One region of the Flaviflexus sp. genome, then DNA from elsewhere that is predicted to be linked to it. Evidence: riboswitches for the same ligand, from Rfam matches in the RefSeq annotation. Region 1 holds a riboswitch; each other region holds the start of a gene.
What was found. A riboswitch is a leader RNA that binds a small molecule or an ion and turns the genes downstream of it on or off. The one in region 1 is predicted to bind S-adenosylmethionine.

Region 2: linked by a shared signal. The riboswitch ahead of ACTHUY_RS07725 (hypothetical protein) and the one ahead of ACTHUY_RS06250 (hypothetical protein) in region 1 are both predicted to bind S-adenosylmethionine.
Region 3: linked by a shared signal. The riboswitch ahead of ACTHUY_RS07705 (hypothetical protein) and the one ahead of ACTHUY_RS06250 (hypothetical protein) in region 1 are both predicted to bind S-adenosylmethionine.

What each region holds. Positions count from the first base shown of each region.
Region 1 is NZ_JBQCYC010000009.1:7,709-20,462, reverse strand. Features, by position in the region: gene obgE (GTPase ObgE) at 1-712, shown strand, start outside; gene proB (glutamate 5-kinase) at 709-1,824, shown strand; gene ACTHUY_RS06270 (ABC transporter substrate-binding protein) at 2,432-3,766, shown strand; gene ACTHUY_RS06265 (carbohydrate ABC transporter permease) at 3,859-4,704, shown strand; gene ACTHUY_RS06260 (carbohydrate ABC transporter permease) at 4,710-5,615, shown strand; gene ACTHUY_RS06255 (DUF624 domain-containing protein) at 5,621-6,253, shown strand; SAM riboswitch class IV at 6,808-6,910, shown strand; gene ACTHUY_RS06250 (hypothetical protein) at 7,164-8,063, shown strand; gene trxA (thioredoxin) at 8,645-9,022, opposite strand; gene ACTHUY_RS06240 (glutamate-5-semialdehyde dehydrogenase) at 9,112-10,383, shown strand; gene nadD (nicotinate-nucleotide adenylyltransferase) at 10,373-11,089, shown strand; gene ACTHUY_RS06230 (hypothetical protein) at 11,121-12,278, shown strand; gene rsfS (ribosome silencing factor) at 12,275-12,649, shown strand; gene ACTHUY_RS06220 (histidine phosphatase family protein) at 12,646-12,754, shown strand, end outside.
Region 2 is NZ_JBQCYC010000012.1:32,090-44,843, forward strand. Features, by position in the region: gene ACTHUY_RS07720 (DUF3320 domain-containing protein) at 246-1,580, opposite strand; gene ACTHUY_RS07725 (hypothetical protein) at 1,773-2,219, opposite strand; SAM riboswitch class IV at 2,235-2,350, opposite strand; gene ACTHUY_RS07730 (hypothetical protein) at 2,580-4,319, opposite strand; gene ACTHUY_RS07735 (hypothetical protein) at 4,654-5,745, shown strand; partial or broken gene ACTHUY_RS07740 (M3 family metallopeptidase) at 6,273-7,708, shown strand; gene ACTHUY_RS07745 (DUF2075 domain-containing protein) at 8,051-9,829, shown strand; gene ACTHUY_RS07750 (nucleotide pyrophosphohydrolase) at 9,831-10,169, shown strand; gene ACTHUY_RS07755 (hypothetical protein) at 10,226-10,552, opposite strand; gene ACTHUY_RS07760 (hypothetical protein) at 10,709-11,170, opposite strand; one part of gene ACTHUY_RS07765 (IS3 family transposase) at 11,167-12,072, opposite strand; one part of gene ACTHUY_RS07765 (IS3 family transposase) at 12,075-12,359, opposite strand; gene ACTHUY_RS07770 (hypothetical protein) at 12,400-12,585, opposite strand.
Region 3 is NZ_JBQCYC010000012.1:26,538-30,975, reverse strand. Features, by position in the region: gene ACTHUY_RS07715 (M3 family metallopeptidase) at 1-1,080, opposite strand, end outside; gene ACTHUY_RS07710 (GmrSD restriction endonuclease domain-containing protein) at 1,484-2,554, opposite strand; SAM riboswitch class IV at 2,839-2,954, shown strand; gene ACTHUY_RS07705 (hypothetical protein) at 2,969-3,370, shown strand; SAM riboswitch class IV at 3,513-3,628, shown strand; gene ACTHUY_RS07700 (hypothetical protein) at 3,639-4,058, shown strand; gene ACTHUY_RS07695 (hypothetical protein) at 4,291-4,438, shown strand, end outside.

The DNA of each region.
Region 1 (12,754 bases):
CTCCCAGCAGATCCCGCCCACCCATGGCCACCTGCCGCTCATGGAACGCCCTCGCCTCATTGTTCTCAACAAGGCCGACGTGCCCGAAGCCAAGGAACTGGCAGCGTTTGTTGCCGAGGACCTGCGCAAGAAGTACCCGGTCCACATTGTCTCCGCAGTGTCCCGCGAGGGACTGCGTGAACTCTCCTTCGCTCTTGCGGCTCTCGTTACCGAGGTACGCGAGAACCAGCCCGAGGAAGAGCCCGCACCGATCGTTCTGCGGCCCGAGCCGCGTGGCGCCCGCAACGAGTTCCACATCAACCGCCTTGGCGGTAGCTCCGGCACCTTCTACCAGGTCCTTGGTGATAAGCCCGAACGCTGGGTCCGCCAAACCAACTTCGACAACGACGAGGCCGTCGGCTACCTGGCCGACCGACTCGCGAAGCTCGGGGTTGAGGATGAACTCGTTAAGGCAGGCGCTCTTGCTGGCGACACCGTCGTGATCGGCGATGTCGACGGGGGAGTGGTGTTTGACTGGGAGCCCACCATGGCAACCGGTGCAGAGCTCCTTGGCCCACGCGGTACGGATCTTCGCTTCGAAGAGTCCTCTCGCCCCACCCGTCAGGAAAAGCGGGATGCCTTCTACGAGAAGATGGACGCTCAAGAAGCTGCTCGCCAAGAACTGTGGACGGAGCGCGAGTCCGGAGTCTGGACCGATCCGGAGGAGCAGTGACCAGCGGATCAATAAAGTGGGGACTGGCCAACAGGTCGCTCGTCCCCAGCGCCCCCAAGTTCGTTGTCAAGGTCGGATCCTCCTCCCTAACGTTGCCTGACGGCACACTGAACCACGAACAGCTCAATATCCTCTCCGACACTCTCGCAGAGGCCTACAGCAGGGACCAGCGCTTCGCGCTCGTCTCCTCCGGCGCCGTCGCCGCGGGCGTCGGCAGTCTCGGCATGACGTCGCGGCCGACGGACATGGCGGGGCTTCAGGCCGCCTCCATGGTCGGTCAAACAAAGCTCATGGCCGAATACAGCGAGCGCTTCAACGCCCACAACATCAGCATCGGCCAAGTCCTGCTCACCGCCGACGATGTAATTCGCCGCAACCACTACCGCAACGCTCGCCTGGCTCTCGACCGGCTACTGACTATGGGGATCGTTCCCATCGTCAACGAGAACGATGCGGTGGCCACCTCGGAACTCAGGCTGGGAGACAACGACCGTCTCGCAGCTCTCATCGCCCACCTCATTGATGCTGACTTCCTGCTCTTGCTCACGGATGTGGATGCTCTTTACTCTGGCCCGCCCAAGGAACCCGGCTCGCGCCGGATCCCCTTCGTGGGTGACATGTCCGAGCTTCAGAACTATTCGATCACCGGCAGGGGTAGCTCCTTCGGTACCGGTGGCATGGCAACCAAGGTTACCGCCGCTCGCATGGCGACCGCCTTCGGTATCCCCACCATCGTCACCTCGGCCGACAATCTTGGTAGGGCCCTCGCAGGAGAGCCAGTCGGCACCTGGTTCGCTGCCACCGGCACCAAGTCGAACGCTCGAGCGTTGTGGATCGCCCATGCGGCACAGTCATCCGGTCAGCTTCGGCTTGATGCTGGTGCGGTTGCTGCCCTGGAATCCGGTGGCAACTCGCTTCTCGCCGTCGGTGTCACCGACGTTGTCGGAACCTTCGATCCGGGTGATCCCATCGACATCATCGGACCCGACGGCAACCTCGTTGCCCGAGGACTAGCTGGCTGGGATTCTGAAAGGCTCCGTGCCTCCGCCGGCGTAGCTGGCGCAGGCCGCCCCGCGGTCCACGTTGACGACATGGTGCTGATGCGGCACTGACGGAGCTTTCCGATCACCGCCCCATCCGTCGCACGCATGATTGAGGAAGACTGGTAGGGCTTCCGCCGATACGTCTACGAAGTGCGTGCCCGCAATGATGTTGGTGGGAGACAGGCAGAGCGCTCCCTTTCATTCCGGTGACGGGGAAAGACGCTCATTGTTGGAGCAGTCAAAATAGCTCGGTGTACGCCGAAAATGATTGCCCCGGTGCCACTCAACGAGCCTCTCAGAGCCGGTAGGTCAGAGTCCTCGTGGCACTCGACTGTGCCCCTGATTGGCCCAGATGCGTTCAGGTCGGCTCGGCTCGATCGTATTTGATTGAAGAGGATCGCTCACCTGGCATCCTTAAGCGAATTCTGAACTATCTGACCCTGGTGTCTGTGGCATTGAGCCGAGCTCCCAGTTCGTTCGCTTCGATTCGGCCAGATGTGCACTTCGTATTGGTGGATACTAGGTGTTTCGTCTTGGTGAATGAGAAAACCATGTGCCATGATATTGATCGTGACAAAACGGAACTTCCTCTGTACTTATGTCCAGGAAGTCTTCTGTGAACGCCTGTCGGCAAGGACGCCGATGGGTTATTTGGATGTCCGAAGGAGGACACATCATGTTCAACGCTAAGAGGGCCGTCGCTGTTTTGACGGCCGGCGCCTTCGCCCTTGGCGGTCTCGCTGCGTGCGGGTCTGACGATGAGGCGGAAGGTGGCGAGGGCTCGGTCTACTTCCTGAACTGGAAGCCGGAGTCCGAGGAAACCTACAAGGAGATCGCGGCCGCGTACACCGAGGAGACCGGTGTTGAGGTCAAGGTCGTTACGGCTGCTTCCGGTACGTACGAGCAGACACTGAAGTCTGAGATCACGAAGTCTGAAGCGCCGACCCTGTACCAGATCAACGGACCAATGGGTCTCGTGAACTGGCAGGAATACGCTCTCGAGCTCGATGACACTGATTTTGCTCAGGACCTGAACGATCCGGGCCTTGCCCTTCAGGGCGAGGACGGCAAGATCTACGGTGTGCCGCTGGCAGTAGAGGGCTACGGCATCATCTACAACCAGGCAATCTTCGAAGACTACTTCGCCATGGATGGCGCGGTCGTGACCTCGATGGATGAGATCAACAACTTTGACACCCTGAAGGAAGTCACGGATGACATGCAGGCTCGCAAGGACGAGCTGGGCATTGACGGTGTCTTCGCTTCCACCTCGCTTGCTACGGGTGAGGAGTGGCGTTTCCAGACCCACCTTGCCAACATTCCCGTGTTCTACGAGTACGACGAAGAGGGCGTGACCGACAAGCAGGAGATCGCTTTCTCGTACAACGAGAACTACAAGAATGTGTTTGACCTGTACCTGACGAACTCGACGGTGGAACCTTCGCTGACCCCGTCAAAGACTGTCACGGACTCTATGCAGGAGTTCGCAACCGGTAAGGCCGCCATGGTGCAGAATGGCAACTGGGCGTGGAGCCAGATCAGCGGCATCGAAGGCAACGTCGTTGCCGAGGACGATATCAAGTTCCTCCCGATCTACACCGGTGTCGAGGGCGAAGAGTCCAAGTCGATCAACATCGGCACCGAGGCCTTCATGGCTATCAACTCCGAAGCTTCCGAAGCCGACCAGCAGGCCACGATTGACTTCGTGAATTGGCTGTTCAGCTCTGAAGAGGGCATGGACTACGTGACCAACGATCTGGGCTTCATTGCTCCGTTTGAGTCGTTTGGCGATTCGACCCCGTCCGACCCGCTGGCAAAGGAAGTGAACCGGTACATGACCGACCCGGATCTGGAGCCGATCCCGTGGGTGTTCACCACCTTCCCGTCGCAGAAGTTCAAGGACGACTTCGCTGGCGGTCTTGCCCAGTACGCATCGGGCAACATGGAATGGAACGATGTTGTCGACATCTTCGTTTCCAGCTGGGCCTCCGAGAAGGCTAACCTGGGCTAATGCCTGAACGCTGGGGGCGGGGCGTCTGACCCGCCCCCAGCACCCCCTTTGTCCTACGGAGCGCAAGGACGCGCTCCAGAATTGAGACAAACATGCAAAGAGCACTAAAGAAGTATTTTCCAGTTTTCGTGGCCCCAACAGGCATCGCGTTCACCATCGCGTTCCTGTTGCCTTTTGTCATCGGCATCTACCTGTCGTTCTCCGATTTCACGACGATCTCGAATGCCGAATGGGTGGGCCTGGAAAACTATCAGCGGGCGTTTGATGAGAGCCAGGGCTTCACCAGTTCATTTGGGTTCACGATCCTCGTTGTCCTTGTCGCCGTTGTTTCGGTCAACATTTTTGCTTTCGCAATCGCGCGTTTGCTCACGCAGAAATTGCGTGGCACAAACTTCTTCCGCTCCGTGTTCTTCATGCCAAACCTCATTGGCGGCATTGTTCTCGGATACACGTGGCAGCAGATGATCAACGCCGTGCTCGCGAACTACGGCACCACGATCATTTCCAAATGGGAGTACGGCTTCGTGGGCCTAATCCTGCTCATCAACTGGCAGCAGGTCGGCTACATGATGATCATCTACATTGCCGGCCTCCAGTCCGTCCCACCCGAGCTCACCGAAGCATCCGAAATTGACGGTGCCACGAGGTGGCAGACCCTGCGCCATGTCACTATCCCGGTTATCATGCCCACGATCACCATCTGTGTATTCCTGACACTGGCCAATTCGTTCAAGCTGTTCGACCAAAACCTTGCGCTCACCAACGGTGCGCCGCAGGCGCAGACCGAAATGGTTGCCCTCAACATCGTGAACACGATGTTTGCCCGGATGGGCCAGGAAGGTGTCGGCCAGGCCAAGGCCGTTATCTTCGTAATTTTTGTTGTCCTGATCGCACTCGTCCAGTTACGGGCGACCCGAAGCAAGGAGGTCGAGGCATGAGCGCCATGATCGAACATGCTGAGAACGCCGCCGAACCCCTACCGGAGGGGAACCAGACGCTCTCAGCGGGGGAGAAGCCCAAGCCAGCACGCAACGGCTTCTTCTATGTTGTTCTTGTTCTCCTGGTCGTTGTCTTCATCGGGCCAATCCTGTTCATTGTCATTAACTCGTTCAAGCACAAGTTCTCGATCAGCTCCGACCCGTTCGCTCTCCCGATTGGGGACATGTGGGCGGGCTTGCAGAACTACACAACGGGCCTTGCCAGGACCGGTTTCTTCGAAGCCATTCTCTGGTCCTTCGTCATTACCGTTCTCTCGGTCGCTACCGTCGTGTTCTTCAGTGCTATGACGGCCTATTACATCATCCGGGTAAAGACCTGGTGGACTTCGGCCCTGTACTACCTGTTTGTGTTCTCCATGGTTATCCCCTTCCAGATGGTCATGTTCCCCACCGTGAAGATCGCCGACATGCTCCACTTCAACAACCCCTTGGGCATGGTGGTGCTCTATCTGGGATTTGGAGCAGGCCTATCGGTGTTTATCTTCTCGGGCTTCATCAAAGGTATTCCCCTAGATATTGAGGAGGCCGCCTACATTGATGGGTGTGGGCCGCTCCAGAACTATTTCCGGATCATCCTCCCCATCCTCAAACCCACCACCGTCACCGTGGCGATTCTTAACGCCATGTGGATCTGGAACGACTACCTCCTTCCATACCTCGTCATCGGCCTCTCCACCCGATACAAGACCATCCCTGTCGTGGTACAGATGCTGGTGGGCTCGAACGGCAACAGGGACATGGGAGCGATGATGGCAATGCTGGTACTCGCTATCATCCCGATCGTTGTCTTCTACCTCGTATCCCAGAAGCACATCATTGAGGGCGTTGTCGCCGGTTCCGTCAAGGGCTGATCGCTATGGCAGGGTGGCTCGCACCCGACACCAAGTTCTACAACGGGCTTGTCGCGGTAACAGAGGCGATCATCATCAACGTGCTGTTCGTCCTCTTCTGCCTACCAGTTATCACAGTGGGCGCCTCAGTAGCAGGCGCCCACGCCGCCCTCCTCCAGCAACTGCGGGAGGAGGGCTCCTCACCGGCCAAAACATTCTGGAATACCTTCAAGGAAACCTTCTGGCGAGCCACCATCTCCTGGCTACTCATCCTCGTCTTCCTGCTCCTGGCAGCCTGGGAGATCTGGGCTATCGGCCGCATGGACCTGGGACTGGCCGGCACCATCGCCACCGTCCTCTCCATCACCGGCACCATCCTCATCCTGGGCTTCGCCGTCTGGTACTTCCCCTACATCAGCCAGTACAAGGCCCCAATAGGTTCAGCAACTAAACGTTCAGCACTCCTAGCGTTCCGCTACCTGCCGCGTACTCTCCTCGCTCTCGCACTGCTTCTCATCCAGCCAGCGATTCTCTACTTCAACCCCGACATCCTCGGCGTCCTTGTCTTCGCGAACCTACTCATCCTCCCCGCCGCCATCCTCTACCTCCACGACATCCTCCTTGCCGCACCACTGAGGGCATACGGCAGCCACGAGTAGCCCAGGGATCAGGGGGCAGGTATCAGGGAAGCAGTGTGGGCTAGCTGGTGCCACCCTTACCGCAGGCTCCGCACTGGCATATGACGCAGTACTGGCTCCCGGATCGGTACCGGCCCATATTGGCCGGGAGGGTCTCTCCGCCGAATACGAGCTACTCTAGGCCATATGGAGCGAGACACCATGTGTCGCAGTATCGAGCGCGTCATGTGTGACAGACGTCTCCACAATGGAACTGCGCAGGACGGAAAATTTTGGATCTACCTCGGTCCTGCATAACCGATTGAACTGATTTGTGCAGTAGAGTGCCAGGAAAGGCGACTGCGCGCTTCTCGCGCTATTCCAACGAAATATCACCGTTCCGACCGGCCTCTTGGGTTGCGTATAGCGGATACGCCCTGCCGATAGGGGAGCGGCCCTGTGGCTCTTCAGAACGCTACCGAACGGTAGCTGCAAATCGCTAAATTTGACCTAATAATGCCATGAGATTCCCTGATCTCACGTAATGGGCGGCGGCGTCTTGACATGCGGACTAGGGACCGTGTTATTCTGGCCGTGGTCCAGAGAACCAGCGAAGAGCCCCGGCTAGCTGGTCGACAACCCCTCACGTGCGAGGGGTGCCCCGGGTGATGACCAGGCCTCAATCGGCAAGCGAAGCACCGTTCGCGGTGGGAAAGCACGAAGGAAAATAGCATGACATTCACGAATATTTACCAGACGACTGGGCAGTCCGTCCGAGTATCGGCTACGCACCGAATTCATCGAATGTATATGCGCACGCATAAGTCCATGGCCTGATCCGGCCAACGCGATCTACACCTGGGAATCTCATTATCCCTCCAGCGTCACTTACGCACCTTCACACATCAGCTCCAATTCGGAGCACTCTGCTATACCACTCTTAGGATTTACGATGACTATCCAGCTGCCCTCATCAAACCAAACCCGTTCCAGCTACCGCGTTCCCGCCCTCTCGATCGATCTGTCTGCCCTCGGTGCAGAAGTGCTCGACACCGATACCGACTTCGGTGAGGACTTCCCGGTAGAAACCTGCAACTTCGGCCGCCTGGCTTCCATGACCTCAGCGGCACTGACCGATGGTCTTGCAGGAGTCACCCTCGGAGCCTCCTTCCTGCTGCGATCCGATCTGCACCTGCGGGACTGCAGGCTCGATGCTATCCGCGCAGCCGTGAAGCTCACGTCCCGGATTACCGGCCCCATCTTTGCTTCCGTCACCGCCCACGAGGTCGGCAACGCCGCCCTCGACCTGGTCAAGGACACGGGCGTTGGTCTCGAGATCCACATCCCGCACGGGGAACTAGATGCCGCTCTCGATCTGGTTCGCCGTGCGCAGGATGCTGGTACTCCAGTCACGGTTGCCCTGACCGGTGATACTGCTCAGTCGATTGATCTCACTAAGCTCGGTACTGCTGTTGATACCGTTCGCCTTCGCGAACAGGATCCCCACACGGCCCGCGAGATCCGTTACTCCTTGCGCTCCGCAGCACTGGAAGCCGGACACGACCTTCAGGTTGTCTGCGATCTCTTCATGATCGTCTCGGCTTGCGCGATGGATGCGGAGGAGCGCGGCAATCTTATCTCCGCCATAGGTGCCGATCGCTACGCAGAAGGCTCGGCACGTGTTCTCGGTACCGTCCACGACGTTGCCGACCACGTAGAATCCTGGCTGGCCCTTGGTGCCGGCGATGCATTCACGATCCTCCCGGGTTCCCTTCCCACCGATCTCGCGTCCACTGTCTGCGGCGTTCTTCCTCTTCTGCACGCACGCCGCGAAGCCGAGGCCGCTGCCTAAAGGGAAGCTTTCCTCGAACAGGCATAGAACACGGATTAAAGGTCCGGAAGACCGAGCATTAGCTCGGGAAGCCTGGTTGCGCGAGGCTTGAGGGCTCTGTATCTGAAACCTCGAACGTTTGAATCCTCGAACGAGCAACGCCTTGGACGAAAAGTAAATTACGTGAACGGGGCGCGGTGCTTGCTGAGCGGCGCGCCCCTTTCACTCGCCATTTGCTCTGTTCGACAACAGAGCCTGGCGAAACCATCGACCTATAGTCCAAACCATTGCTCTGCACAGGCGATCAGATCGGGGGACGGGCTACTTTGATTCGTCGGTTTGGCAACGAAGCACAGCTTGTTCGGCTATGAAGAGTCGATAGGCACGGAAAGAGCAGGACGCTGCGCCTGGAATGGGCGCAATTCATCGATAGGGATAGTCCCTTGGATCCCAGGGATAGACCCTTGGAATAGGTGTCATGCCAGATCATGCCCAGTTCAGCTGCTTGGACATGAGTGTGGGGCGAGCATTTACTGCTCGCCCCACACAGAGTTCTGGTTATCCGCTAATAAGTAGCGGGCTACCAGCAATCGATCGAATGCTTAGGCCTGCTCGCCCTGCGCTGCCTGCTGCTCGGCGATCTGGGCGCGTACTGCGTCCATGTCGAGCTTCTCGGCCTGCTCAATGAGGTCCTCGAGTGCCGAAGGCGGGAGAGCGCCAGCCTGCTCGAAGATCTTGATGCCGTCACGGAACACCATGAGGGTCGGGATCGACATGATCTGGAAGCTCTGGGCGAGCTCAGTCTCTGCTTCGGTATCGATCTTTCCGAAGACTACGTCCTCATGCTCGTCCGATGCCTTCTCGAAGGTTGGCGCGAACTGACGGCACGGGCCGCACCACTCTGCCCAGAAGTCGAGGAAGACGATGCCTTCCTTGACTGTCTCGGTGAAGTTTTCCTTCGTGATTTCTACGGTCGCCATTTGTTGTCCTTACGGTCGGGTACCTCGAAAGGTGATACAAGGGCTTCAACTCACTGGACGATCGAATAATTCCCTATACGCTTATTCTCATGACGAACACGAGTGACGCAGTCAGGGCACTGGCGACAAAGGGGCGCGAAGCAGCGCAGATCCTTCGGGGAGCTTCGACCGGTCAAAAGAACGATGCACTAGCGGCAATCGCGCAATCCTTGGAGGCCAATGCAACGAAGATTGTGGTGGCCAACAAGTTAGATGTTGAGCGCGGAATAGAGAATGGGCTCACTGAGGCTCTCATCGACCGGCTAACTCTCGATGAGGATCGTATCTCCGGTATCGCAGATGCTGTCCGAGAACTCATTGCCCTGCCTGACCCGGTGGGTGAAGTTGTCATGGGCCGCACCCTGCCAAACGGGCTCGTTGTTCGTAACGTGCGGGTCCCCATGGGTGTGGTGGGCATGATCTACGAAGCCCGCCCGAACGTGACGGTCGATGCTGCCTGTTTGGCACTTAAGGCAGGGAACGCGGTTCTCCTGCGCGGCGGCAGCGCCGCCGAAGAATCCAACATTGTCCTTGTTGCTCTCATGCGTGAAGCAGTCGAGTCGGTGGGTATCCCGGCTGATTCCATTGCCTCGGTCGATGAGTACGGCCGCGAGGGTGCTACGGAGCTCATGAGGGCGCGGGGCTACATTGACCTTCTCATTCCCCGTGGCGGTACCGGCCTGATCCAATCCGTGGTCAAGGAATCAGTTGTACCCGTCATTGAGACCGGCGTGGGTAACTGCCACGTCTACATCAACGCTGATGCTGACCCGGAGATGGCACTGCCCATCGTTATTAACTCGAAGACTCACCGGCCCGGCGTATGCAACGCGGCTGAGACTCTCCTTCTTCACAAGGACTACCCGGAACCGGGTGCGATTCTGAAGGCTCTCGTTAATGCTGGGGTTACCCTCCACCTTGATAGCGAGGCCCGTGGCCTCGCGGAGGCCGCGGGAGCGGACTCCGCTTATCTCCGTGACGTGACTGAAGAGGACTGGGGCGAGGAATACCTGGCGTTGCACATGGCGGTGGGGATCGTCGACTCGGTTGATGACGCCATTGCCCATATCCGCAAGCATTCATCTGGGCACACGGAAGCAATCGTGACCGACTCTGTGACGGTGGCAAACAAGTTCACCGCCGGCATCGACTCCGCCGCAGTCATGGTTAACGCATCGACCAGGTTCACCGACGGCGGTGAACTTGGGCTGGGAGCAGAAATCGGTATCTCTACGCAGAAGCTCCATGCGCGTGGCCCCATGGGCCTGGCAGAGCTCACAACGACGACGTGGCGTGTTGAGGGCGCCGGACATGTCCGGTAGCAGCCACGACCGTTCCCACGAAACGGACCTCAGCTCCATCGAAGCACCGCACACTAAGGGCACTAGGCACCGCCGTATTGGAATCATGGGTGGGACATTCGATCCCATCCACCACGGTCACCTTGTCGCCGCCTCCGAGGTGCAGTACCGGTTTGGCCTGGATGAGGTGATCTTTGTTCCCACGGGGGAGCAACCCTACAAGCAGGACAGGGATGTCTCCCCGGCAGAGAACAGATACCTCATGACTGTGATCGCCACTGCCTCAAACTCACGGTTCTCCGTATCCCGAGTGGACATAGACAGGCCTGGGCTCACATTCACGATCGATACCCTGCGAGACCTACGTGAAATATACCCGGATGATGAATTCTTCTTCATCACCGGTGCCGACGTACTCCCGCAAATCCTCGAATGGAAAGACTCCGACGAGCTCTGGGAGCTCGCCCACTTTGTCGGAGTCAACAGACCCGGACATAGCCTGGTGACCGATGGTCTACCGCTCGACGATGTCACGGTCCTGGAAGTCCCCGCCATGTCCATCTCCTCCACCGATGTCAGGCGCAGGGAAAATGCAGGAATACCGATCTGGTATCTCGTTCCCGATGGGGTCGTGCAGTACATCAGGAAATACGGCCTGTACTCACCCAGTAGGTTCCCGCTCGTGTCCCAACCGGGAAGACCGGCGATTAAGACTCAAGGCAGGTAGACTGAACCTCAGTCACAGTGAAGGAGAACCGATGAGCGAACGCCGCATGACGCGACGGGAAATGCGCATGGCCGGGCTTCTAAAGCCAAAGTCGGCAGAAGAACCGGGAGAAACCCCGGTCCACGAAGAGCATACTGGCACGGGCCCCGAGCCCGCAGGCACACCCGTGACCGAGCCCGCGGCCGGCGAGTTGGCCGAAGGCCAAGAGCCTGCCGAGCAGGCTCAGGACGCCGTTGAACCCGCTGAAGACTCAGATAAGCCCGGCCTCGACAATCCTGGCACCCAAGCCGATGCTGGCGCATCTGTGGACGCTAGCTCTGAGAAGGTTACGTCCGCTGAGGAGACTGCGCCCGCTGACGAGCCCGCGCTCGCGGACGAAGAGCTGGATGCAACGGCCGCTCACGACACGGTCGGTGAGTTCGGGAAAACCTCCTATGCTTCCGCGGATGAGTTCGTTGAGGACTCCGCCACGGATGATGATCAGGTAGCCGAGGTTCCCGAACGACAGAGCGTTTTCGACAGGTTCTCATCGACCAACCAAGATCCGACCGACGTAGCTAGCGGGGGAGCGGTCGACGGCGATTCCACGGTCAACACGTCCGAACAACTTGCACAGAGCGGTAGCGCATGGACTCCTGCCGCTCAGAAGCAGGACCCGATCGACCAGTTCTACGGAGATCAGGTGGCTTCGGAGGAGAAGGCCGAAGATGCTGTAGAGAAGACTGCTGATAGCGATGGAAAGCCTGCGGATAAGGATCACAGGGATTCCGATTCTGATTCGGCTGATGCAGATAGCGGCGATCCTGCGACCTCAGAGAAGACGGATGCTTCAGCAAAGTCTGCTTCTGGATCCTCACGATTTGTCGCCGAGCCGGTCGTTCCCGCCGCAGGCGACGAGGATGAAGCTGATGAGGACGAGACCGAACATGACTTTGCCGGTGCTCTCCGTGCCGAACTGAAATCCCGTCCACCCGTTGAAACAGAATCATCGGCCAGAAGCGCTGACGCGGCCGAAGAAGAGGAAGCTCCGGCAAGCCGCTGGAAGACAATCGTTCTGTTCCTTCTTCTCATTGTCGTTGGGTTCGGGGTCGGTATCCTCCTCGGATCTCTTATCTTCTCCGGTGGTGGAGCTTCGGCATCAGCACTGGCAGTACCAGCATCTCTAACCTTCTACCCTGGAGTATTGTGACCGCGACTTCTACGTCCGTAACCAACGCCCGCGCCGCAGCAGAGGCAGCATTCGAGAAGCTCGCAACTTCAGTCACAGTCATTGACGTATCCGAAAGGCTCGCCTTTACGGATATTTTCGTTGTGGCTTCTGGAGAAACCTCCCGGCAGGTACGAGCCATTGTCGATGCTATTGATGAAGCCATGCACAAGCAGGGTGTAGAGCGTCAGCGTAGGGAAGGATACGAGGGCGAAGCCCGATGGATCCTTGCCGACTACGGTGACATCATCATTCATGTCCAGCAGGACGAAGACAGAGAGTTCTACGCCCTGGATCGCCTGTGGGCTGACTGCCCCCAAATCGATGTCTCTGATCTGGAGGGAGATCGTTGATCACTCGGATTATTCTGTGGCGACACGGACAGACCGACCTCAACAAGCAGCGCAGGCTCCAGGGAGCCTCCGACTACCCACTCAACGAAGCCGGTAGGGAACAGG
Region 2 (12,754 bases), on a different contig from region 1:
CACCTGTGGATAGATGAGGACATAGCGTGAAGCGTCGCTGGTGGATTGTTGGGGCAGTCGTTGCCGTCTACGTCAGCCCTCGCTTCTTAGACGAGATCCCTGAAGACCCACCTTTTGCCCTGGACCTCTGTAGAAAGAGAGTCAGCTCGCGCACTGCACAACAAAGTTGAGGCCGGCACCCTCCCTAGCCCGCCTGTGCGGGAATGAGGGCAGCGCTGGACCGACTCGTTCCCACATCAGGTGAATCAGGCAGCCTCGTATTCACGCATCTCCGGCAGAGTGAAATACAACGCAAGCGCTCGACGTATCGCATTCCTCGACCTCGTGCTCATCACCTTTCCGCCGAGCATCCTGAGAGTCAACCTCTCAAGCGTTTCCTCAGAGTAAAGCTCATCTAGTGCACGAGCGTATGCGTAGGCATTTGCGATTTCACGAGGTGAAACCTCTTCAAGATTTGGGCCGGACTCGCGCGTGCGAAAACCGCGCCAAGTCGACGGATCAAGACCATCTGGCCACACGAAGCGGTGCTGGTCGATATGTAGAGCACTAGATTTGATCTGCCATATCAACTGGTCAACACGCGACCCCCTCACTCGGCTAAGGCCAAAGCCTTTTCCAACGAGGGTTTTAAGTCGGTCAATGTGAATCGGTCCTTCACACGCAACAACTTCGCGAATAAGAGCCTGGATCTTTTTCTTGGTCGCTCCCGATCGAATGGAATCCAACTCCTCGGCGGTACCCACATGACGCTCGTTCCACGAAGCAAATGGCAGGGGTCCATTATCGTTCGCACGCTCGTGGGAAAGGGTTTCCAAGTCCTTCGTCGGTGATTCCAGATTCACAGACCGTACGGTCGAAGGCTCGGCGCGACTGGAGCTGGCCCGCGTGTCACGCTGACTAGTCTCTGATGCCCTACTTTCTCGCATCGCCACCGCTTGCTGCCAAAGCCTCTTGAGAGCGCTATGTTTCAAAGTTTCAAGAGCGTCATCTCGCAAGCCTTTCCCGAGTATCGAAAGAACGACCGTCGCGGCATCGCAGATTCGATAGACCTCTGGAATTAAGAAGTCTCGCTGATGCACAAAGTCATTGCGGGCGACCCGCAAGACCTGCCCGTTACAGGACACATCACGGCGGCGAGGCACATCGAAGACAAAGCCGAAGCTACCCATCGATTCGGTCAGTGCCCGCAGCTGGGACTGGGGGTCCCCCGACGACAGTGGCAGAGGCGTCCTGCCTCGCGCCCTATCGACACCTTCAAGGCATTCAACCCACGACATAGTCAGGTTAACTTCTCCGCGACGCTTTTCGACTGCCTCAGCGAACCGCTCATCCAGAAGCCTCTGGAGATGGGGGGAAAGAAGTTCCAAAACCTGGCCGACTATCGCTCGGCTCTCGTCTCTCTCAGAATGGGGCACGGAGTGAACATTCTCCACTGTCGATGAAAGCACTGGCCGGCTAACGCCGCCATCCCGCTGATGAGAGAGTCCCGCGACATAGTGAGAATTGAAAGGAATGTCGAATTCTTTATTGCGACCTACAGAATCCCTGCCGCTTAGGGATAAGTCATGCTCGTTAAGCATTACTTTCTCCTGTTACAAAACGAATGATTTCAAGACCGGCCTCGCATCGACGATGATTGAACTCTTTCAACCCAATGCATTCCAGAACCGGCACTCAGGCCCCCGTTATGGCTTCCGGCAGGCACACCGCGTGCCGGAAGCCATCAGCAGAGCTAATACAGTCGGCTAGGGGAACTATCCGACATCAGCCCCTCAGGAGCCCTTGCACGAGGAAACCTCTCCCTCCCCCAAGGAGAACAGCTGGCCGATTCCGTCACTTTCAACTTTCAGAATGTAGTACCGCTCGCACCACAGGACTTCTACATTGGGCAGCAACGCAGGGACTTCAGCACCCCTACGCAGGTGCACCGGGTTATGGCTCCACCGCCGGAACCGACCCTTCACGGTTTCACATTCAATATAATGACCGTCGACTTCGACGATGCGGGCAGGTACCCAATCCGTGCTTTCCACCGCATGACGCGCATGAATAGCGTGGATGCTGTGGCCGGCCACATACATGGGACACAGCGGGGCCGCCGGCGCGATACCAACGGCTCGACCTGACGGGGAGGTGAAACTAAGAGCCACCAATTCACGCTCTAGAATATCTTCAGAGCTGGGAGCATTGCTCCCGAAAGAAGGACCGTGATCCATCATGGAACATTCCTTTAAATTTCGTTCTTCCGCCCGAGCTTTTGCGCGGGGGCCGATCTTCCCTCAGGAGCACCGTGCACGTAACGCGGTTGCTAGTCGACTAGCCGAGGGGCTTAGCGTCGAACTTCTCGATCTACGCTCCAGAATATATACCTCTAGGAACCTTGTCAACTGTTAATCCGATTAACAATTGACAAGGTTTATTCGGCCCATAAAACCCGCCCGTCGAGGCGGACTAATAGGGACGAATGCTCCCACTTACTCATCATTGCGAACACCAGCCCGTCAAAAATTAGATGCCGTTACCAGCAACTCACGACGCTCCAGCGGGTTTCACCGAAGCACGCGGGGCTTTGACATCACCTACTGATAGGACACAAACTCCGGCAGCGGCTCCACCGCATAGGTCTCTTCCGGGGTGAGCATGGGAAAGTCTTCATCGATGAAGTTCTTCCATCCCCACGCTATTCCTTCTGGAGCATCCTGGTGGAGGGCATGCCAGGTGCCCGCTTTTGCCCCCTGGCTCCCCTGACCATCTGCATGGATCAGCAGAGCAACTTCAGAGCGAGATAGATCGAGCTGGTCCCTATCGCGGATCATCTGAAGCTGAAACTGGTGGAGGACGACCATCTTCTGGGGAAGATTGCTCTCCCGGACGTAGTCGCTGAGGTAGGCAATCACCTCATTCACTTCATCGATCTCTACATGGCCGATCCGTGTCAGTGGCTCTTCATCGGGACCAAGCCGCCACTCCGGGTCGAGAGCTATTCCCACGTGCGGGTAGGCGAGCAGCTCCTCGTATTGTTGGACCTGTGTAAGGAAGTCAGTTCTGCCGGGCTGGAAGTCGAGGATGACATATTGGCCCGCATCTCCCGCGGCTTCGATGAGGGGAATAAACCATTCGATCGGGCCTTCGTTGGAGTAGTTTCCGTCATCACCCGGTGCGCCGGCTGCCACGGTCACGATGATCTCCTGGGCCGGCACAACCGTGTCATCAGTCAGAGCTCGGTATGGCTCCGTCATCTCTTCAGCACGAGCAACAGTGGAGGGAACATCCTGTTCGCCGAGGATCCCAAGTGCTGGTGTGATGGGTGAGCCGTACAGGGCAATGTAGCGCTTCCCCCCGAACACATGCTGGGTCCCACCCGGCAGTTCAACACCGGTTGATGCGGCAGCCAGCTGCCACTCAAAGTCCTCAAGTTCCTCCTCGAACAGCCCGAGAACAATGTCGGCAGACTCGGCTACCTGAATAGCTTCACTCGACCCGCGGGGGTCAGCCGGGGACAGGACAATGGCCGCACCAGCCGCACGGGCCGTGCCCACCGCCGCAATCGAGCTGCCATCGGTCAGCACAACAACCCCATCGAGCAGATCAATGCCATGCTCCAGCTCAACATCAGTCAACTGCGGAGCAATAAAGGCTTCCCCTTCAGCCAAAGAAAGCAGAGCATCAAGGTCTTCTCCCTCGGGCGTCACGACCGTAAGGGAAGGATCGGCCTCAGCCTCCTCCCCTTCATCCGGCACGCTTGACTCCTCACCAGTCACACCGGGGTCAGCCCTATCCTCAGCACTCTCGGCGCTATCCTCGGCGCTATCCTCAGAGCCAGACTCCTCTTCCGCTTCTGCAGGAAGGACTGCGGGGATGGCTTCTACGTCTTCCATGTCCTCGAGCTCGACGCCGACGGTGATCACCCAGGTTGCATCAAGCCGCTCCAGCTCGTCAACAATCCCGTCTCCTTCGACAAGGACAGGCACGGCATAGGCCATGCCGAGCGAAGACGCCTCCAGCTCAAGCTTTTCATCAGTCACAACAGCTCCGGGTGAGGACTCAAAGAACTGCTCACTCATCGCAATCGATATTTCGCTCGCTTCAGCACCGATGACAAGAAGCGACGTGGGTTCGACAACCACCGCAACTGCCTCTTCTGCAGGCTCCGCTTCTTCACCGGCCCCGTCGCCCCGCTCTCTCTCATCAACAGACTCTTGAGCGCCGTCATCCGAAGAGCGCTCGCTACCATCAGCAGTGCTGTTATCTGCAGATGAGCAGGCAACAAGGACCGCTGATCCGGCAGCTATCACAGCAATCATCTTCTTCACCTTCATGCCGTAACCCCCTGACGTGCCTGTTAGGGGATCCACCCTACAGAAGAGCAATCCGCCGGTCACTCTCACCGAAACCCCAAGGCGCTGCGACACGATTCCAGCGAACTATTCATGAATTGTTTCGCTCAGGAGTTGGACAATTCTCCCCTCTACGCCTTCAGGGGTGATTCAAGCATCTACGCACTTCGCATAGTCAGAGCAAGGTCTCAACCGCGCCGACGAAGTCCGGCCAGTCGCTCCGAGTGCAGCTCATGAGCTGTTGGTGCATCCACCTTGTGGAGATCAAAGTAGGCTAGGAGAAGAAACCTGAAATCCTAATGCGAGTGGAGATGTCATGCCTGTTGAAATGGGGCTTTGGCGAGTAGATGGCGAGAAGCTAACACGAGTCGTCCCGACGGCTGTCAGCCTCGAATCTCAGCTCGAGTCGTACATTGAGTCGGACGCTTCAATGCTCGGCGAGGCACTCCTTATTATTGGCCGCCAGGTGCCGACGGCGCACGGTGGTTTCATTGACCTCCTTGCTCTTGATGGAACCGCTGCTGTCTATGTCATCGAATTGAAGAGAGATAAGACTCCGCGGGAGACCACAGCCCAGGTCATTGACTATGGCTCGTGGGTGGCGACTCTTGGTCGAGCTGATATTCAAGCAATCTTCGAAGATTACCAGCCGGGCGTTGCACTTGAAGAAGCTTTCGCGGAGATGTTCAACGAAACGCTGCCGCTCGAGGTGAACGCCTCTCAGGTCCTCACTATCGTGGCATCGAGCGTGGATCCCGCAACTGAACGTATTGTTCTCTTCCTCCATGAGGAGTATGCGCTTCCCATCAACGTGGTGTTCTTCCGACACTTTGTCGATGGCGGAAACTCATACTTCGCACGCTCTTGGCTTGTTGAGGCGACGAGCCAAGCCGCGCCTGCATCAGCATCTTCGCGCCGATCGAAGACCCGCGAGCCCTGGAACGGTACCGACTGGTATGTGTCCTTCGGCGAGTATGAAGGCGGTCGACAGTGGTCCGATGGGAGGAAGTATGGATTCGTGTCCGCAGGCGGTGGCGAGTGGTTCAGCAGAACTCTGAAGAACCTTAAGCCGGGCGCACGTGTCTTCACATGCATTCCCAAAGATGGGTATGTGGGAGTCGGTACCGTACTTGGCGAAGCTGAACGCTTCGATGAGCTCAAAGTTGAATACAAGGGAGTCGAGACTCTATTGGCGTCACTCGCACTTGATGGCAACTACAGACACAACGGAGATGAAGACGACAACGTTGCTGAATGGGCCGCCCCTGTCCACTGGACCCACACAGTCCCCAGCGGTCAGGGTTTCTGGAGAACCGGAATGTTCGCCAACCAGAACAGCGCTACCCGACTCCGTCAACAGTTCACCATCGAACAGGTATCAACTGCATTTGGGCTTGATGAGGAGTAAATCCGTCCAGTGCACAACCCTCTCCGCACCTATCTACCCTGCCGCACGGATCGCCCGACTGGGGCCTTATCAAGCTCGAGCACATGATTCCGGTAGCCCGCGCGGCCATGGAAGATCAGCGGACGCAGTCGGAGGGGATCGCGACCAACACGGAACCCGCCACCGTCTGGAACACCGTGGTGGCTTTCGATGAGTCAAATGACGTCACCAATCACGCACTCGCCCCGGCATTCACGCTCTTCTCGTCAATGGGCGGTCCCGAACTCGAGAAGATCCAGGCCACACTCGGTCCGGCGCTCACTGTACACACGAATGCGTTCTGGCTCGACCGTCGCATGTTCGAGCGCTTCGAGGCGGTCGACCTGAGCGAGGCTGATGAGGAGACGCATCACTTCGTCGAGGACACCTTCAAGAAGTTCCGACTCAAGGGCATCGACATGTCCGAGGAGGAACAGGCGAAGCTGAAGGAGATCGACTCGCAGCTGTCCTGCCTTGAGATTCTCTTCAGCCAACGCGCCACGAAGGCCATGGACGACAACGCGCTCATCGTCCATTCGCGCGACGGACTGGCAGGGCTGAGCGACGAGCAGATCGCGAGCTTCGAGCAGGAGGCCGGCACATTCCGCATTCCGCTCCTCAATTTCACCAACCAGCCACTCCAGGCGGATCTCCCAAATCCCGCCACCCGGCGGGCACTTCTCGATGCGTCCATTAGGCGCGGCCTCGGCGACTTCAAATCGTCTGACACTCGTCAGCTCGTCGTCGATATCGCCAAGCTGCGAGCCGAACGCGCGACCCTCCTCGGCCAGCCGCATCACGCCCAGGTGGTGGCGATGAAGGGGATGGCAGGCGACTCTCAGAGCATCATCGATCTCCTCACCTCCGTTGCTTCACGCGCGGTCCAGGCTGTCGACCGCGAGCAGGAGAATCTTCGCGCGCTCGTCGAGGACGACCCCTTGAACGATGGTCTCGAGGCAGGTGACTGGGCCTTCTATCAGGAGAAGCTCCGCGGCCAGGTCACGGTCGGTGATTCTGCCCTCAAGCCGTATCTTGCTCTCAGCAATGTTGTGGAGAAGGGAATCTACTACGCGGCCGAGAAGCTCTTCGGCCTCACCTTCACTCCGCGCCCCGACATCGCCGGCTAGGTCGACACCGTCCAGACCTGGGAGGTCTTCGACGAGTCCGGCGAGGCGATCGGTCTGTTCCAGGCCGATTTTTACGCCCGCAAGGGCAAGTCCGGCGGTGCGTGGATGCACTCGCTGGTCGACCAGTCGCGCCGGGCCGGCACCAAGCCTGTCATCATGAACAACTCGAACTTCGACGAGCCACCCGCGGGGCAGTAAACGCTTCTCACGTGGGATGAGGTCGAGACTGTGTTCCACGAGTTCGGGCACGCCCTTCACGGACTGCTGTCGGACACGTACTACGTGTCAACCTCAGGAACAGCAGTTCCCAGGGCCTTCGTCGAGCTGCCGAGCCGCTGCCGACAGAGCTCGCGGCGAAGCTGTCGGCGTCGAAGACCTTCGGCCAAGGCTTCGCCACAACCGAGTTCGTCGCCTCGGCGCTCCTCGACCAGGCATGGCACCAGATCAGCGCCGAGGAGGTGCCGAGCTCTTCAGCAATTGGAGAGTTCAAGCAGAAGGCACTGAAGGATCTCGGTGTCTACCACGAGCTCGTGCCGCCGCGTTACCGCACCGCCTACTTCAAGCACACCTTCAGCGGCGGATACGACGCTGGCTACTACTCGTATATGTGGGCCGAGGTGCTGGTCGCCGACATCGAGCAGTGGTTCGCTTCCGAGGGTGCCAGAGAGAGCGATGGCGGGCTCAACCGAGAGGCAGGCGAGAAGCTGCGCCGAGAGCTGCTGTCACGGGGTTCATCGAGGGATTCGATGGAGTCCTTCACTTGTGTGCGCGGAAGGGAGCCGAGGGCGGAGGCGCTCTTGGAACGCAGGGGACTCTGAAAAGGAGCGTCGACCGAGCATTGGAGAGGTTCTGGTACAGTCACTGAGACGTCGGCACCAAGACCTTGATTCCTGTATTCACGACTGCGCACATCAGTACCGCGTTACGAGGCGCTATGCCTCGTAACGCCCTTCATTCCCCCGGCGAGCCGACCCGTCATCAGTTGATGGACAATTGAAAGCGCGAGAACGCCGCGGAGCTGACGATCCCATGACGTACCAAGGGCCATAAGGCGGGCGTTCGTTTGGTTGGCACTCAACGACCACAGCCCTCCTTATCAAGGAACCCATTTCTTATCGACTAGAGTCGTATGGACGAGAGAAGATGATCAGGAGCATTTGATGGTTCGGAAATCCCCCTACATTGAAGAGTTGGACTTCAAGCGGGAGTCTCTCGACGCGTTCATCTCCGAATTGAAGGCAAGACCAAACGGCTCCGGGGCCTCGAATTTTCTACTCGACTACCCCACGGTGTACGTCGTCTTCCACGAGGAATCCGCCAAGTTCCGCGTCTACGTCGGAGAGACTACCGATATTCGAAGCCGGACTCTTCAGCATTTGGAACGCGACCGCGATGACTGGCGTCTCCTTGCAGCCTCGCCAGGAAGCAGAATGTTCGTCATAGGACATCAGTATTTCAATAAGTCCCTTACTCTCGATGTCGAGAACAGGCTCATGCTCTACCTGTCGGGATCGGAGTTGATTGAGGAGCTTTACAACCGCCGAACTAACCCCCAGAACAAGTACTACACGCATACAGAATTTGACGAAGTCTTTGAGTCGATATGGCGGGGTTTACGCAAGAGGAACAAGAAGCTCTTTCCTGCTGAAGACTTCATCAAGAATTCAGCGCTTTTCAAAGCATCACCCTTTCACAAACTCACGCAAGAGCAGCTTGATGCTAAGGGTGAAGCTTTGGCGCTGATCTCGACGGCTCTGGAGAACCATCAAGACGGTCAGCTCATCATGGTCTCAGGAGAGGCCGGAGCGGGGAAGACAGTTCTCCTCAGCTCGCTGTTCTATGAGCTCTTCCAGGGGCAGGAGACTGGCGATGATCCGTTCGAGTTCAAGGATCTCGACGCATACCTCTTGGTGAATCACGATGAGCAGCTCACGGTGTACCAGCAAGTCGCAAAGAAATTGGGGCTCATAGACAAGCACCCCAACCGCGTCACGAAGCCGACGTCATTCATCAACTCTCGGTCAACCGATGAGAAGGCGGAAGTGATCCTCGTCGATGAGGGACATCTTCTCTGGACCCAGGGCAAGCAGAGCTATCGCGGTTCAAATCAGCTCGCCGATCTGCTTGACAGAGCTAAGGTCGTTGTCCTGGTCTTTGACGAAAACCAGATCCTCAGAACCAATCAGTATTGGGAGCCGAGCGCTCTGGAGTGGCTACGATCTCGGACCACCCACCATGTTGAGTTAAAGAATCAGATGAGAATCGACGCAAGTGAAGAGACGGTCAGGTGGCTGCGCCGAATCATCGACGAACAGCTGATTTCAGAAGCCCCCGTGGACGACTTTGGACGAGACGATCACGGATATGAGCTGAAGATCTTCGATTCGCCTCACGAGCTGCACTCTGCAATTCAGCAGCGTGCAGACTCCAATTCCGAGATGGAAAAGGGACTCTCCCGCCTCTTGGCGACGTACGACTGGCCCTACAGCAGCAGCTCATCGCCCGAGGACGGCGGGACCTGGTCCGTGCGCATCGACGATTGGGAAATGCCATGGAATAGAGAAACCATGCCAATGCTCAGTCGAACTGAGGCTCGGATGCTCAAGGATATGGCGTGGGCGGAGATGGACCATACTATCGACGAGGTCGGATCGACTTTCACTATCCAGGGCTTCGACCTCAACTTCGCTGGTGTCATTGTCGGGCCATCGGTGAAGTTCCGTGACGGGCGAGTTGTATTTGACCCTACCGAGAGTGCCAATAAGGGGGCGACGCAAAAGCGGACTCTGCTGGACGGCACAAAGGTACACATGGGCGAGCACCTCATCCGAAACGAACTCAATGTCCTGCTGACAAGGGGAGTCAACGGACTCTACATTTACGCGGTCGATGAGGAGTTGCGAGACGCGTTACACCGCTCGACAGGAAGGCTTTTGTAAGATGGAAATCCAAGAACTTGTCGACGAAATCAATCAATTCAGAGACGAGCGGAACTGGAGACAGTTTCACAATGCGAAGGACCTTGCGCTGTCGATCAGCCTTGAAGCCTCTGAGCTGCTAGAACTATTCCAATGGAAGAGCGCGGACGACGTGGTCAGCGGCTCACAACAAGAGTTGGCCGAGGAGCTTGCTGACGTCCTCATCTATTGTCTGATGCTCGCGGACGACTTGGATTTTGATCCCGGGACGATCATCAGGCAGAAGCTCGAGACCAATCGGCAGAAGTACACGATTGAAGAATCCTACGGAAGCAGCGAAAAGTACAACTCTGCGGAATGAGGAAGTGCATTTCTCCGTCTGCCTATTCTCTTCCGCTTCTCCGCATTGTTAAACGGTCACGAATAGAGACTGACGATAGCGGTCTGAGCTGTCGCTGAAGCTCCCGCCGGGTCTGTTAGGCGCTCCCCTAGCGTCCTGAGAGCGAGGGCCGGTGGCAATGCCGCCGAGAACTTGAGGCCGGAAACTGCGTTTGCGCCAATCTGCGGCACCGCGTCGGGGTCAGACGCCTTGATGTTGTCTATGGTGACGCCATCCGGAAGCAGAATGCTGTCGTTTTCGACTCCCTGCGCCTCGAGCCCCAGTCCGGCAAGCAACGTTGCGTTTGCCTTGAGCCCCGCCCATGTCCATAAGCGCGAGCCACCCTTCTTCGATGGCTTCAACACAAGGCCTCTCTCACTGACCTCTGTACCGCGTTCTTCTCGGAGACGGTCGATCGCGGCCGGAATACGCTTTTACAACTCGACGTCAGGCAAAGCTCCAAGCAGTACTTCCCGCTTTGCCTGGCTCACCTCGAACGATTGTGCAACAGCCTCCGACGGTCACTTCACATCGCCTTTTGTGGGAATCTCTTCAACCCAAACCGTGAAACGCTCCCAATCGATATGTCGGACGAACCATCCTCGACCCGCGAGTACCAGCGGCCTCGATTCCCGATCCGCCTTAGCTGGAAGGGCCAGCGGCGAGACGAATCCGATTTCTCGAACACCAGCGACAACCCGGAGCTCAAGGTCAGCGACGAATGTGGAGAGCAGATCAATGAAATGCCGTCGTCCAAACTCCTTCTCGGCGCGGGGGCCGATCATGAGCAGCCCCGAATCCTCGACGAGGAAGTCCTTCTCACGTAGGTAGGTAAGGACCTCCGCACCGTCGGCCATAAGCGCCAAGTCGCCCCACCACCGTGGCCAGTCCGAGGCGCCGAACGAACCTTCCTGGAGGGCGAGTGCGAGAAACTGTTGGGACGCGAGGGTCTGCTGAAGGTTTAGGTGACAGCTTGTTTTCATGCCGCTGTTGCGGCGGGTGTGTTCATCATGGTTTCGAATTCGATCGGAGTCAAACGTCCCAAGCCTGCTTGTCGGCACCGACGATGATAGGTCCCTTCGATCCAGGCCATGATCGCACCGCGCAGCTGGTCACGAGTGGCCCAGCGCCGACGATCGAGAACGTTGTTCTGTAGCAGAGCGAAGAAGCTCTCCATGGCTGCATTATCGCCAGCAGCCCCGACCCGGCCCATTGACCCGACCAGTCCGTGGCGATTCAGCGCGGCCAAGAAATCTCGGCTACGGAACTGCGAGCCTGTGTCGCTGTGGACGACACAACCGGCAACTGGCCCGCGCATGCTTACTGCGTTTTCCAGTGCGGCCACGGCAAGATCAGATGTCATGCGAGAGTCCATGGAATAGCCGACGATCTTGCCAGAGAAAGCATCCTTGACCGCGCACAGGTAGAGCCAGCCTTCATCGGTCCAGTGCTCGGTAATATCGGTCAGCCACAGCCGATTGGGCCCATCAGCAGTGAATTCATGCCGGACCCGGCCGTGTTCATCGATCCAGGCACACAGGTCGTCATGGACCGCAGGTCCGGGCAACTTCGCGTTCTTGGCCCGCTTTTTGCCAAACACTGACCACCAGCCGTTATCGGAAGCAATTTTCCATGCGGTGCGATCACTTATGTCTTGGCCTGCTTCGCGTGCCACATCGGCTAACAGACGGTGCCCGAACCCAAGATCAGCCAGGTGGGCATCGAATAGAATGTTGGCACGGTAGGCTTCCACGAGCTCGGTATCGGTGATTGGATTGGCCAGCCACCGGTAGTAGGGCTGACGGGCAAGCTTGAAGACCCGGCACGTGACCGTAACGGGGATCCCGTCCTCGGCGAGCTCGCTCACGAACGGGTAGAGCCTTTTCCCGGCAGATGTGCCTGCGACAAATACGCGGTTGCTCGCCGCAGCACTTCCACTTCCTGCTCAAGTAGCCGGTTACGTTTACGCAGCTCGCGCAGCTCATCACCATCGGCACGTGTCGGTCCCAGTTGAGCGCCTTCATCGATCTTTGCTTGGCGCATCCATTTATCCAAGGTGCCTACGTGAATGCCGAAGTCTTTGGCAATCTGGTCGCGCGTCACTCCCGGGCCGCGACTATTGGCAACGCGTACGACGTCATCGCGGAACTCTTGGGGAAACGGTCTTGGCATAACTGTCATCCTTTCCAGACCAGCACACCGGCTAGCCAGATCAGATGTCACCTAAACCTTCAGCACTCCCCTCTAGTCGAGCCTTGGCTTTCAGCAGTGCTAGCTCCTCATCGGTGTGGGCTGAGCCAACCTGTTTGAACTCCCGGTGACCCTGGCGGTGGGAGTAGACAATCTGCACCGCAGTAGCTCCCGACGCGGTCTTCACCGTCCGAATGAAAAGGCTCACAAACACTCATCATAAACACACCCGAAAACCAGCCCGATTTAGTGTCCAAAAACCCGTCTCCCAACCCGCATCACCACAGATCACAGGCTCGCAGTGACCCACACCACTCCAAATTGAGCCAAGTCGGGTTATGCGTAGCAATAACCTCGATCTTAATGCGTGGGAGGGC
Region 3 (4,438 bases), on a different contig from region 1:
GTAGAAGATGCCCTTCTCGACAACGTTCGTGAGTGACAGGTAGGGCTTAAGAGCAGCATCATCGACAGCGACCTGGCCGCGGAGCTTCTCCTGGTAGTAAGACCAGTCGCCAGCCTGAACACCATCGCCGGTGCTGTCTGCGTCGATCAGACCCTTCATGTCCTCAAGTTCGCGGTCCACTGCTTCCACTGCCCGTGTGGCAACAGAGGAGAGGAGGTCGATGATGTTCTGCGAGTCTCCTGCCATGCCCTGCTGTGCGACAACCTGGGCGTGATGCGGCTGGCCGAGAAGCGCTGCGCGCTGGGCGCGGAGAGTCGCGATCGCGGTGACGATCTCACGAGTATCTGAGGACTCATGCTCACCAAGACCACGGCTCATCGATGCATCGAGCAGAGCCCGGCGCGTTGCCGGGTTCGTCAGATCAACCTGGAGGGGCTGGTTCGTGAAGTTGAGGAGCGGCAGGCGATACGTGCCGTCGTCCTGCTTGTAGGACTCGATCTGTTCATCGCTGAGCCCAGCCAGCTCCTCGCGTGAGGATACGGTCAGGGAGTAATCATCCATGGCCTTCGTGGCACGCTGGCTGAACAGGATCTCAAGGCGGGACAGCTCGGAATCGAGTCCCTTCAGTGTCTCCTGCTCCTCGGCTGGCAGATCAATGCCCTTGAGGCGGAACTTCTTGAGAGTGTCCGTGACGAAGTATGTTGTCTCCTCATCAGCATCGTTCAGGTCGATCGAGTTGAAGCGGTCGAATAGGCGGCGGTCGAGCCAGAAAGCGCTCTGATGTGCGGAGAGCTCAGGGCCAAGAGCTGCCTGGATCTCATCTAGTTCATCCCCGCCCATCGAGGAGAACAGGGTGAATGCGGGTGCGAGAGCACTGTCAATAACATCGTTCGACTTATCGAAAGCAACAACTGTGTTCTCTACCGTTGCAGGCTCCGGGTTCGATGCGATGGTCTCCCACTGCTGCCTCTGAGCCTTTAACGCTTTATGAGCGGCTGGAAGGATATGCTCCGGCTTGATTGCCTCCCAGTCAGGGACTCCGTAGGGCAGGACAGATGGTGTCAAAAGAGGATTCGTCATACAACGATGCTAAACGAGATTGATGGCGCAGTTCTCCCGCCAGTATTCCCTGCCGCCCCTGAAATCATTGTGCTGGTTGAGGTATCTCAACTGAGAGGAGTTCAAACCAGCCGGATGCTCCATTGGAGCTGAGGCTCTACAACTAACTTCCAACCTAACTTCACACTTAACTTCACACCCTGTGAAGTTAAGTGTGAAGTTAGGTGTGAAGCTGACTCTCTGCTCGTGCCTGCGGATGCTCAAATCTCTTGCAAGCCCAATGTTTGTCGCGTGCCGCAGGCGGTTGAATCGTCATCCTCTGCAGGTGTGAAGCTCCGGCAGGATTCACTTCTGCCCGTGAGGTTAGGTGGGGGTGGACAGTGTGGTGAGTACGCCGCGTCGTAATGGATGATGGCTGACTGCGCTATTCGCAGGCGATACCGTCCCTGTCCCCGTCCATCTGAACCCGGTAGCCGGGCTCGCCTTCGAGGATAGGAGCGGCGCCGGCCTCTCGTGCTTCCGTGCAGTTGGTGTAGTACACGTCCTCGGGTGATACGGGGCTTGGTGCGGGGGTGGGTGCCTCAGTTGTTGGCGCTGCTGGCTGAGGGTTGCTCTGATGGATGTTGCCCGATGGGATGACAGGGACGGAGTCATCGGCCTCGGGGATTGTCTGATCAGGGCACGATGACAGGATCTGGATGATTGCGTCCTTCTCCGCAGCGGTAACCCACAGGCTGTACTTTGCTTTAACGCCGACCTGGTGGGCGACATAGTCGCAACGGTAGGACTTATTGCTCGGCAGCCATGTTGCCGCATCGCCCGCTCCCTTCTGCGAGTTGCTGCGACCGTCAACAGCGAGAAGATTGAGAGGATCGTTGGCGAAGAGCTCGCGATCATCGGCAGACATCTGCTGTGCACCCTTCTGCCATGCATCGGACAGTGCGACCACGTGGTCTATCTGAACCTCTGAGGATGTCGACTGGCCGCGTTCGAACAGAATGGTGTCACCCGTGTATGGGCTGATGATGGTCCCGGTCAGGACAACGCAGTCCCTTGTCCCGGGCTTGAATGTTTTATCCGTGAGGTCGCGGCTCAATATGTCATTGCGAGTATCGCAGCCGTTTCGGTCGATGTCTGCCCATCTTTGACCAAAGAGCTCCCGGTCATAGCCGGTCTTCGGTGCACGTCCTTTTACTTCAAGAGTCTCGACCACCTCGGTAGCGAGGAGCCCGTCAGTATCAGCTGTGGTGACGCTCTGTTCGGGAGTTGTTGATTCCTCAGTAGCGGTCGGTGTTTCAGTCGGTTCAGGCTCCACCGTCGCATCGACGGTGATCAGCTCTTCTTGTTCGTCTTCCTCTGACGGGACTATCGAAGCAGGCTCTTTAGTTTCTTCATGAACTTCGACAAGCTCTGTGCCCTCGGTGGTCTCTTCTGAGAAATACGTGCCGGCACCAACAACAGCAACAGCTCCGAATACCCACCAGCGAAGCTTCATTCTCAGTCCCCAATTTTTAAGTCTTGTGAGTTCTCAACAGTCCGAGTGTAATCGGGGTCGGAGGCGGAAATGTGGGCCCTATAGTTGGCAGGCTATGCATTCAAGCACATGTTGACGGCCACTGTTCTGGGTACGTCCCCTCTCCAAATAATTCGGCTCCGCCATGACGATCAGCTCAGAGCGAGCCCGGATCTCTTCGTTGCTGATACAAGACAGGTGGAGAGAGGGGCGGGAAGAAAATCAACAAATTTCTGTCCGACCCCCGTGTGCATAATAGAAACATCGATCAAGAAGTTCGACGCTAAGCCCCTCGGCTAGTCGACTAGCAACCGCGTCTCGCACACGGTGCTCCCGAAGGAAGATCGGCCCCCGAGCAAAAGCTCGGGCGGAAGTATGCGATATAGGAAAATTCTTATGAACCCCATGGACGATGCGCCGGATGCGCACGAATACATTTTCATCGAAGGCCCAGACGTCACTGTGGAAGACTGCAGTAAATACAAGTCTGGTCACCGTGTCCATTTCATCCAGGTCCGGCTTGCCTCTGAGGAGCGGAGAGTCGCGGCCGAAGTGACCGCGGTAGATGGTCATTACATCGACTTCAGAACAGAAGCAGGCACCCAGCGCCGCTGGAACCACGACCCCCAGCGCCTGCTCAAAGTGCAGGAGATAGCTGCCCGGGACCCCGAGGCGAGGACTGTCTGGTCGGAAAGATACCACCTCCTGACCGTGTACTCGAAAGAGCCCAGCGGGTCTGTTGTCGGAACTCCAGTCACGCTTGCGCCGAGCCCAACGGACTGCGGCTACAGCCTGTAAGCCGCTGCCGAGGGCAGCCGAATCGCAGTGTGTTCTGACCATTGAAATCAGCTGTTTCAGCTGAGCTCTCGAGGTCGAAACACGGGTCGGGTAGAAAAGCAGAATATTTCTGTCCGACCCGTGGGCCCATAATAGAAGTATCGATCGAGAAGTTCGACGTGAAGCCCCTTGGCTTGTCGACTGGCAACCGCGTATCGCACACGGTGCCTCCAAGGGAAGATCGGCCCCTGGGTAAAAGCCCAGGTGGAAGCGAGCGAAAAAGGACATCATGAACGACGACAACCACCATGAGGCGCATCCTCCGGCGGACGATAAGAACAGATTCACCGAGGTCTACTCCGGCAGCACATGCCGGTCCGGCGAGAACGGCCACTATCTTTCCGCCGAAGACTACGAAGCAGCGGACCAGGACACCTGGGAAACCGTCATCCTCACCGGTACCCATGGGAAGTTCATCCACATCATCTCGGGCGAAGGCTCAACGCGGGTATGGACTCACTCCCGTTTCCTGGTGACATCGATCCGCCTTCTGCACTCTGAGGGCGGAAACGTTGAACTGCACAAGTCGAAGGGAATCCTACGAGCGACGAATGGCCTGATAAGAGCGATCACCAGAGTGGCAGCGGAGGTCACTCCATGCGAGTACTCGAGGCCTGAGCTGCCAAAACCTCTACCCCGAAGCATCTAACCTTCATCAACCTCGAATCAGTGCGGGAAGCATATAGCTCCCCGCACTGATTCATCTCTTTCACCGCGATAGCGGTGTCTTCTCAGCGGTGCAGCCACGAGGCTGCGCCGCGTCTTCGCACTCAGTGCCACAGGATTTGACAGATATTCAATCACCCATGGTGGGGCACTGCCTGGCTCAGGTCGTGCCCCACTCGATTGCCCTGGCGGGGCTAGATACGGATAGGACAGATATGTTCGAGCACGAACACCAGGCCATGCGCTTTTCCAAGAAGACTTTCGAATGGAGCGAAATCCTTGTTTTTGACAGTGTCGAGAAGGCCTTCTGTCAGCATCGCCGCCCTCATGTCACCAAAGTTGAAGATGCTAAAGCGGCTCTTC